DNA from 2 places in the Streptomyces sp. NPDC093085 genome. Region 2 is predicted to be linked to the other one. Evidence: riboswitches for the same ligand, from Rfam matches in the RefSeq annotation. Region 2 holds a riboswitch; the other holds the start of a gene.
The links. Region 2 has a riboswitch for cobalamin ahead of AB0O07_RS08165 ((2Fe-2S) ferredoxin domain-containing protein). Riboswitches for the same ligand answer to the same signal wherever they lie in the genome.
Positions count from the first base shown of each region.

Region 1 (4,402 bases), on a different contig from region 2:
TCCGCACATCGCCCCACCCCGCGCCGCTGAGCGAGCCGAGCAGCCAGAAGAGCACCCCGCGCGTCGTCTCGGCGTCGGCGGCGGTGAGGACGACGAACGAGGTGAGCGCCGAGAAGAGCTGCATCGCCGCGACCCCGGAGAGCACCACCCGGTCCACCGTCCCGCCCAGCGTCTGGCTGAGCAGCAGCACCATCGCGAACGAGCAGACCGCGCCGGCGAACGCCCCGCCGGAGACGGAGAGCGCCCCTCCGCCGACCCCGAGCACGACCACCAGGACCGCCCCGGTGGACGCCCCCGAGGAGACGCCGAGCACGAAGGGGTCGGCGAGCGGGTTGCGGAGCAGCGACTGCATGACCGCGCCGCAGACCGCGAGCCCGGCGCCGCAGACGGCGGCGAGCAGGGTGCGCGGCAGCCGCAGGTTCCAGACGATGCCGTCGCGGATCGGGGTGAGCGTGGACTCGCCCCACCCCAGATGCGCGGCGACCACCGACCAGACGTCCGGGACCCGGATGTCCGCCGGGCCGATGGTGATCGCGACGGCGACGGAGAGGACGAGCGCCACGATCCCCCCGGCCCATCCCACCCATCCGGTCCGCCCGGACCAGGCGGACCGGCCGGCCCCGGGGCCGGGGGTGGGGCGGGGCGCCCGTATGAGCGGCACCGTGGTCACGCGGCGGGCGCGTAGGCGCGCAGGGCCGCGGCGACCCGCTCCACGCCCTCGACCGTACGGATGCTGGGGTTCATCGCCTGCCCGCTGACCTTGACGAACCGCTTCTCCTTGACCGCGTCCATGTTCTTGGTGACCGGGTTCCTCTCCAGGAACTCGATCTTCTTCTCGGCCGTCTCCGCGGTCTCCTGCCTGCGCGTGAGATCCCCGATGACGAGGAAGGTGGGGTTGCGGTCGGCGACCGTCTCCCAGTTGATCTGGGGCCACTCGTCGTGTGTGTCGTCGAAGACGTTCCGCGCGCCGACCGCGTGGGTGATGATGCCGGGCGCGCCGCAGCAGCCGCCCATGTACGGGGAGTCGGAGTTCGCGAACCAGTAGAGGAACGTCGCGTCCCCCGCCTTCTTCGCGTCGATCCCCGCCACGGCCTTGGCCATCCGCGCCTTGAGCTCGGCGACGAGCCGGTCGCCGCGCTCCCGGACGTCGAAGATTGTGGCCAGGTCGCGGATCTCGCCGTAGATGTCCTCCATGGTCAGCGGCTTGGCGCGGGTCCCGTCGCCGTCGCCGCTGTTGTCCTTGACGCAGTCGGACGGCGAGACGTACGTGGGGACGCCGACCTTCGCGAACTGGGCCCGGGTGGCGACGCCGCCCTTGCCGAGGGTGGAGACGAAGGAGGCGGCGACGAAGTCGGGTTCGGCGTCCAGCACCTTCTCGAAGGAGGGGTTGTTCTCGGCCAGCCGGGGGACCTTGGCGTTCTCCTTCGCCAGGCCGGCGGGGAGCGGGTCGGTCCAGGTGGCGGTGCCCGCCATGCGGTCGCCGAGGCCGAGGGAGAGCAGGATCTCGGTGGTGCCCTGGTTGAGCGAGACGGCCCGGCGCGGGGGCGCGTCGACCCGTACCGTCTCGCCGCAGTTGGTGAGGGTACGGGCGGCGGCCGTGCCCTTGCCCGGCGCTCCGCCCCCGTCCGTGGCGCCGGAGGTTCCCGGCCCGCCGCAGCCGGTGACCAGCAGGGCCCCGGCGGCGAGGAGCAGCGCGGCCCGGCGGGCCCGGGATATACGGGGCCCGGAGAGGCGGGCGCGGAAGGGGCCGGCAAGGAAGGGGCCGGCAAGGGGGGTACGGGCCCGGGAGGTACGGGTCCGGGGGAGGCGGCCGGAGATGCGGGCGCCGAAGGGACGGGTGAGCTGACGTGCGATCGGCACGGGGTCGTTCCTCTGCGTCGAGGGCCCATGCGCGGAGCCCGGTCGTACGGTGCTCCCCCGCCGACGGTCCGCGGACGGGGGCCGCCAGCAGGTCTTCGGACTCGGGGTCACGCGGACGGAGCGCCTTCCCGGACCGAGTGCGGTCCAGTGGCCGATGCCCCGCCCGTCGCCCTCACCGCTGCGCGTCAGTTCCGGATTCCCACCGGATTCCCTGACCCAGGTGCCTGGGTACGACTGGCCCCGGCAAGCTATCACAGGCGGTTTTCCGCCCCGCCCCCCTACTTTTCGGGCACTTTCCCGGCCCGTACGGCCCTCGTCCCGGCAGGATGGCGGACACCCCGCGCCGGGGCGCCGGAGAATGCCGTATGGCCGAAACCACGTCACCGGCGACTGCCGCCACCGCCCCCGTGACGGTCGCGCTGATCGACGACCACCCGGTGGTCCTCGCGGGCATAGAGTCCTGGTACGCGGCCTCCGAACGCCCCATCACCGTGGTCGCCAAGGGGCCCTCCGTCGCGGTGGCGACCACCGGTCCCGGCCGGGAGGCGGATGTGGTGGTCCTCGATCTCCAGCTCGCCAACGGCGTGCCCGCCTACCCCGAACTGCGCCAACTCGTCGCCGGGGAGCGGCAGGTCATCGTCTACACGATGCAGGACAGCCAGGAGACCGCCCTGACCTGCCTGGACCTGGGCGCGTTCACGTATCTCACCAAGGCGGAGGGCGAGCGCCATCTGATGGCGGCGACGCTGGCGGCGGCGGACTGCCGCCCGTACACGCCGCCCGCGCTGGCCGGGGCGTTCGGCAGCGACGCGCGGACGGGGCGGCCCTCGCTGACCCCGCGTGAGGTGGAGGTGCTGCTGGAGTGGTTCCAGTCGGAGTCGAAGGCGATGGTCGGGGAGAGCCTGGGGCTCTCGGTCCGTACGGTCAACACCTATCTGGAGCGGGTGCGCATCAAGTACGCCAACGCCGGGCGCCCCGCGACGACCAAGGCGAACCTGGTCGCGCGGGCCATCCAGGACGGGTGGACCTCGCTGGACGAGCTCTGAGCGGGGCGGTGGCCGGCCGGCGGGTGGACCGGCCGACGACGCACCGGCCGACGGTGGACCGGCCGACGGTGGGCCCACCAACGCCGGCCCGGCCAGCCGCAGGCCGGCGGTGGACCGGCCAGCCGCAGGCCGGCGGTGGACCGGCTAGCCGCAGGCCGAGGCGTCGGGGGCGGCTGAGACAGGGCTTCGGGTACGGGTACGAGGCTTCCCTGACCCGGCCCCCGGCCCCCCGGCCCCTCCCCCGGCACCTCCCGCGGTCCCTCCCGCGGCCCCGGCGCCGACGGTGCAGGACGCCTCGACCCGGAGCCGCCCCTCGCTCCGTACGGTACGCACCCGCACCGCCGCCCCGGCCCCTTCGCCGCCGTCGCCACCGTTGCCGTCGCCGCCCTCCGTCGCCCCCGGGATCTCCGTCCCCGGCGCGTCCGTCACCACGCTCACCCGGATCAGGCCGCCGCCCCGGATCACCGTGGCGCGGGCGCTGCGTTCGGCGGTGGCGAGGGCGGCGAGCACCGGCTCGGTGAGGGCGCGGCGCAGCCGCCGGTCGACCGGGGCCGAGGCGCCGCGCACGGCGAGCTGGACATCGACGCCGTGGCGCTCGGCGACATCGATACCGGCCCGCAATTCGTGGAGCAGCGGGTCGTGCGCGTGGTCGCGCTCCGCGAAGAGCCGCCGGAGCCGGGCCGCCTCGATGGCGGAGCGGCGCCGTACCGCCTCGTCCCCCGGTTCCAGCGTGCCGTCGGCGAGGCCGGTGAGCAGGGGCAGCACGGAGGAGTCGAGTTCGGCGTAGCGGGCCCGCTGGTCGGCGTGGATCTGGGCGGCCACGGCGGCCTCCGTACGGACCCGCTCCCGCTCGCGCCCCGTCGCGCTCGCCGCGGCGGCGCAGTCGCCCAGCGAGCGGGCGAGGATCGCGGCGGCGACCTGGAAGGTGCAGATGGCGAGGGCGCTGACGGCCATCCCGGCGGCGGCCTGCCGGCCCGGGTCGCCCGCGAGGAGCAACTGCCCGAGGGTGAGGAGGAGATGGCCGCCGATGAAGAGGAGCGTGGGCCCGAACCCGGCGTCGAAGAGCAGCAGCACCCCGAACCAGCCGATCTCCAGGAAGGTCCAGTGCGGGGTGCCGACGAAGTCCCCCACGGGCAGGTCGCCGGTGGAGACGGCGGAGGCGACGAGGGCGCAGGCCAGCCCGAGCGCCACCCACCAGCGGGGCCGCCCGCGCCGGTCGGCGCCGAGCAGCGCGTCCGCCATGATCAGGAGGGTGAGCAGGGTGAAAGCGGCGAGCTGGACCCAGGGCCGCTGGTAGCCGCGCAGGCTGGCGAGGAGGGCGGGCAGGGCGAGCCCGAGGTGGACGGCGGTGAGGATGAAGAGCCCGGCAGCGCGGAGCCCGGAACGGAGCGCACGGGCGATCCGCTCGGCCCCCGGGTCGGGCCGGGGGCCGGGGGCGTTGCCGCCGGGGGGCCGCGCGCGGTCAGCCACGGGGCCACTCCAGCCGTACGGTCGTC
Region 1 covers NZ_JBFBFB010000004.1:112,921-117,322, forward strand. The annotation lists gene AB0O07_RS14260 (iron chelate uptake ABC transporter family permease subunit) at 1-583, opposite strand, end outside; gene AB0O07_RS14265 (ABC transporter substrate-binding protein) at 667-1,716, opposite strand; cobalamin riboswitch at 1,929-2,114, opposite strand; gene AB0O07_RS14270 (response regulator transcription factor) at 2,226-2,906, shown strand; gene AB0O07_RS14275 (hypothetical protein) at 3,051-4,376, opposite strand; gene AB0O07_RS14280 (hypothetical protein) at 4,369-4,402, opposite strand, start outside.
Region 1: it holds a riboswitch for cobalamin, as region 2 does, so the genes downstream of both, AB0O07_RS14265 (ABC transporter substrate-binding protein) here and AB0O07_RS08165 ((2Fe-2S) ferredoxin domain-containing protein) in region 2, are expected to answer to the same signal.

Region 2 (4,402 bases):
CACACGAAGCCGATGAACTGGGAGGCGGTACGTGCCGCACGGCCGGACGTGGTGCTGATCCTGCCGTGCGGCTTTCCGCCCGAGCGCACCCTGCGGGAGGCGCACCTGCTCACCCGCCTGCCCGGCTGGGCCGACCTGCCGGCCGTAGGGGCCGGTCGGGTCCTGGTACTGGACGGCCCCGCGTACTTCAACCGCCCCGGTCCGCGCGTGGTGCGCGGTGCGGAGGTACTGGCGCATGTGCTGCACGGAGTACGGAGCGGAGCGGCCGTCACCGAGGACGAGGTACGGCCGTTTCCAGCCGGTGCGCCCCGGTGAGCGGCGGGATCAGAAAGCCGTCCAGGTGAACGCCACCTTGTCGCCGGCGTTCAGCTCGAACTGGCAGCCGCCCACGGGGGTCGGCGTGCCGTTGACGGAGATGTTCCAGTAGGCGACGCCGCCGCCACTGACGTCTTTGACGGTGTCGACGGAGAAGTCGTCGAAGGACGCGTACCAGGTGCCGTCCCAGGTGAAGCCCTGCGTGCGGGCGGCGTCGTCGAGCGCGGCGGTCGGTGTCGGCACGGCGGTGGGGTGGGCGCCGCCGTTGGTGCCGTCGCATCTGTGCGTCCCGCCGGTGGCAGTGGTGACCTCGTGCCCGCGCGTCCTGATCTTCCCCGTGAAGAGAACCCCGTCAGGGCCCCGCACGATCAGAGAGACCTTGACGGGCGCGTTCGTGCCGGAAACGCCCGTTGCCCCGGCGGTGGTGTCGGCGTGCGCGACGGCCGGGGCGGAGGCAAGAGCCAGCCCGAGGGCCGTGGCGGCGATCAGATGGCATGGCGTGCGGGGTATGCGTGTGGTGCGTGGCATGGCGAAGCCTTCCTGTGCGGATCGGCCCACGGCACAGGTCCGAGACCGGACCCGCACACCCATGCAGGCGGCGAGGAACGGACTTCTCGGCTTCGCGCTGCGGACCATGACAGTGGGAAGCGGTGACGAGCACGTGCCGGGCTCTCCGACTCACGGCCCGAGGGCCACTCACGGTTGCAGGTCAGTGCCGGACTTCCACCGGCTTCCCCCGGTCACGCGCCTATGCGGTTGTCGTGCCGTACGCGGTGACGCCCTTCCGTGTCCGCAGGCCCATGGGACTCTGCGGGCGCGGAAGTCGTCTCATCCTAGGGCTCGTTGGGACGTATGGTCGGCAAGTCCGCAGTCTCCGCACTTCGAACCGTTCGGCGCGCGGTAGTAGAGGCAGCAGCTTCGGCGGCGGAACGCGAGGTCGGGGCCGGTGATCGTTCCTGTGCCGGCCAGGCGTCCGGTGCCCAGCAGTGTGGTCGTGAGATCGGTGAGCGGCCCTCGTACGGCGGGACGGGCCGCCAGCAGAGCGTGTGCAGCCCCGGCGAGCGCGGAGGCGGAGTTGCCGTCCAGCAGACGCGGGGCGATCTTGACGCGCAGTCCACCGGCCAGTGCCTGGAGGTGACGTGTCACCTGTGTGTACAGGGCGCCTACGGGATCGTCCAGCTGGTCGACGTGCCAGCCGGCCGGGCGGGGCACACGGAGGGCCGGTCCGTCGTCGGCCCGCTGCAGTCCCTCCAGGTCGGGGACGATCCCGTGCAGTACGACGCAGGCCAGGGCCGGGGACCAGAGACGGGCGGCGTGACCGAGCTGGGCGATGGAGACGTCGATGCGTGCTTCGGGGGTGTGGTGGCGGCGGGCGACGGCCTCGGCGAGATCGGCACAGCCCACCGCGTAGGAACGGGCCAGCGGATGCCAGCCGTCGTCCCGTCCGCCGATGTACAGGGCGAAAAAGCCGCCGAGGGCCGCCACATCGTGCAGAGCGGCGGCGACGGACGCGGCGGGGGCACGAACGTCGTCCATGGTTCCTGCCTCTCCGTTCGTATGGTCAGGAGGCGGTACGCCGTCGCGGTGGGGTGATGGTGTAGAGGTCGAGTATGTCCGGCTGGGGTGCGACGCCCGGTCCGCCCGCACGTACCCAGTCGGCGATGTCCTCGGTGGCGTCCGGATCGTTGACCAGTCCCAGCCAGACGGGCCGGGCCCCGGCGGCGCGCCCCTCGGCGGAGGGCTGGACGACGATGACGTTGGCCTGTTCGCAGACGTCCAGGCAGGCGGAGACCCGCACCGGCACCTGGGCGCGCAGACGTGCTGTCTGGGCGGCATGGTCGACGCCGGGTACCTTCGGGGTGCCGCAGCAGCAGTCACGGCACACGACGACCCGGCAGGAAACCGGTTCGCCGCTGGGCGGGACAGTGTCGGCGGACATGCCGCATCGTTCCTCTCTTCCGGGGAGATCCGCCCCGGTTGGTCCGTCGAGGAGGCGACCGCGTGAGTCTCCTGGCTCTCGGGTCAAGGCTCGCGCCGCGCCTTCCCACCCTGTGCGGGCAGTGGTCGTGTGCGGGCTCGCTCGCCGATCACAGTGGCGGGACCGCGCCGGATTTCCACCGGCTTCCTCGGACCGCCGTCGCCTTGTTACTCCGGCCATCTTTCCACCCCGTTCTCCCTGCTGTCAGCAAGGGGGCCCTTTTCCCGCAAGCCTGAAGGAACGTAATATCGCCAGGTCATCGCCGCGACGGGAGACAGGAAGCCGGTGTGATTCCGGCACGGTCCCGCCACTGTGACCGGCGGTTCGTTTACATCCGTACGCCAAGTACGGAGAGAAGAATCGCCGGAAGTCAGGAGACTGGCCGGTCGCGGGCCCGTTCCGAGGAGCGCGGACTCCCCAGGAGGCTCTACGTGTCGCCCGTGCTCTCCCCTGCCCGGCGCCACCGGGCCGTGCGCGGCACCACCGCGGCCCTCGCCCTGTCCGTGGCCCTGCTGACCGCCGGGTGCGGCTGGTCCGGCGACACCGGTGCGCAACACACGGCGACGGCGTCCTCACCGGAAGGCTTTCCGGTCACCGTCGACAACTGCGGTGTGAGGACGACCTACGACAGGCCACCGTCGCGGGTGGTCACCATCCACCAGCACCCCGCCGAACTGATGCTCGCCCTCGGCCTGAAGGACCGCATGGTGGGGACCGCCTTCCCCGACTCGGCCGTTCTGCCGGAGCTGAAGAAGGACTACGAGGCCATACCCGAACTCGCCGAACGCGAGCCGTCCTTCGAGAGGATCCTCGACGCCGAGCCCGACCTCGTCTACGGCGGCTACGGCAGCGCCTTCGCCGAGAAGGAGGGCCGCTCCCGCAAGGCATTCGCCAATGCCGGCATCGACACCCACCTCAACCGCGAGTACTGCGGCGAGAAGCGGGTGACGATGGAGGACACCTACGCCGAGGCCCGCACCATCGGCAAGATCTTCGGTGTCCGCGACCGCGCCGAGAAGCTGGTCGCCGACCTGAAGCTCCGCGTCAGCGAGACGGCGTCCGCCGTCGAGGACAAGGCCGACGTGCCGGTCTTCGTCTACGACAGCGGCGACAAGAGCGCCTTCACAGCGGGCGGCAAGGGCCTGGGCACCGACCTGATCCGGCTGGCCGGCGGCAAGAACGTCTTCGCCGACCTGGACGACGTCTTCGGCGACGTCTCCTGGGAGCAGGTCGTCGAGCGTCGCCCCGAGGTCATCGCCATCTACGACTACGCCGGCTCGGGGAGCGTCGAGCGGAAGAAGAAATTCCTGCTCTCCCAGTCCGCTCTCGCCGACGTCCCCGCAGTGAAGAACAAACGGTTCGTCGTCCTGCCACTGACGGCCACCCTGGTCGGCATCCGGTCCGCGTACGCGGTCGACGGCTTGGCCCGGGGCCTGCACCCCGAGAGCTTCCGGTGATACCAACCCCCATCAGGGCACCCTCCGATCCGGTCACACCGGACGGGAAGAGACCGGGGCTCGATGCGCGAGGCCGTCGTACGCCCTTCGCGTTGGGACTGGTCGTACTGACCGTGCTTCTCCTGGCGTCCGCGACCGCGGGCCTGGCCATCGGCTCGGTCCACGTACCGCCCGGCCAGGTCTGGGGCATCGTGACGCACACGCTGGGCGCCGACTGGACGCAGGCCGACTGGACACGGGCGCGGGAGACCATCGTGCTGGACGTCCGGGCACCCCGTGTCCTGCTCGGGGCGGTGACCGGCGCCGGCCTCTCAGTGGTGGGCACCGCCCTGCAGGCACTGATCCGCAATCCGCTCGCCGAGCCCTATCTCCTCGGAGTCTCCTCGGGCGCGTCCCTCGGCGCGGTCGCGGTCATCGTCTTCGGCGTCGGCTTCCTGGGGCCGCTCTCCCTCTCCGGTGCCGCGTTCGCCGGCGCCCTCGGCGCGCTGATCCTCGTCTACGCCACCGCCCGCACCGGAGGACGCATCACCTCCACGCGCCTGGTGCTGTCCGGCGTGGCGATCGCGGCGGTACTCACGGCCGTCCTCGACCTGCTGCTGCTCACCACAGACCGCGGCAACGAGGCACGGACCGTGCTCGCCTGGACCCTCGG
Region 2 covers NZ_JBFBFB010000002.1:346,132-350,533, forward strand. The annotation lists gene AB0O07_RS08150 (cobalamin-binding protein) at 1-315, shown strand, start outside; gene AB0O07_RS08155 (DUF4430 domain-containing protein) at 325-843, opposite strand; cobalamin riboswitch at 982-1,052, opposite strand; gene AB0O07_RS08160 ((2Fe-2S)-binding protein) at 1,144-1,851, opposite strand; gene AB0O07_RS08165 ((2Fe-2S) ferredoxin domain-containing protein) at 1,877-2,254, opposite strand; cobalamin riboswitch at 2,319-2,443, opposite strand; cobalamin riboswitch at 2,530-2,695, shown strand; gene AB0O07_RS08170 (ABC transporter substrate-binding protein) at 2,725-3,750, shown strand; gene AB0O07_RS08175 (iron ABC transporter permease) at 3,843-4,402, shown strand, end outside.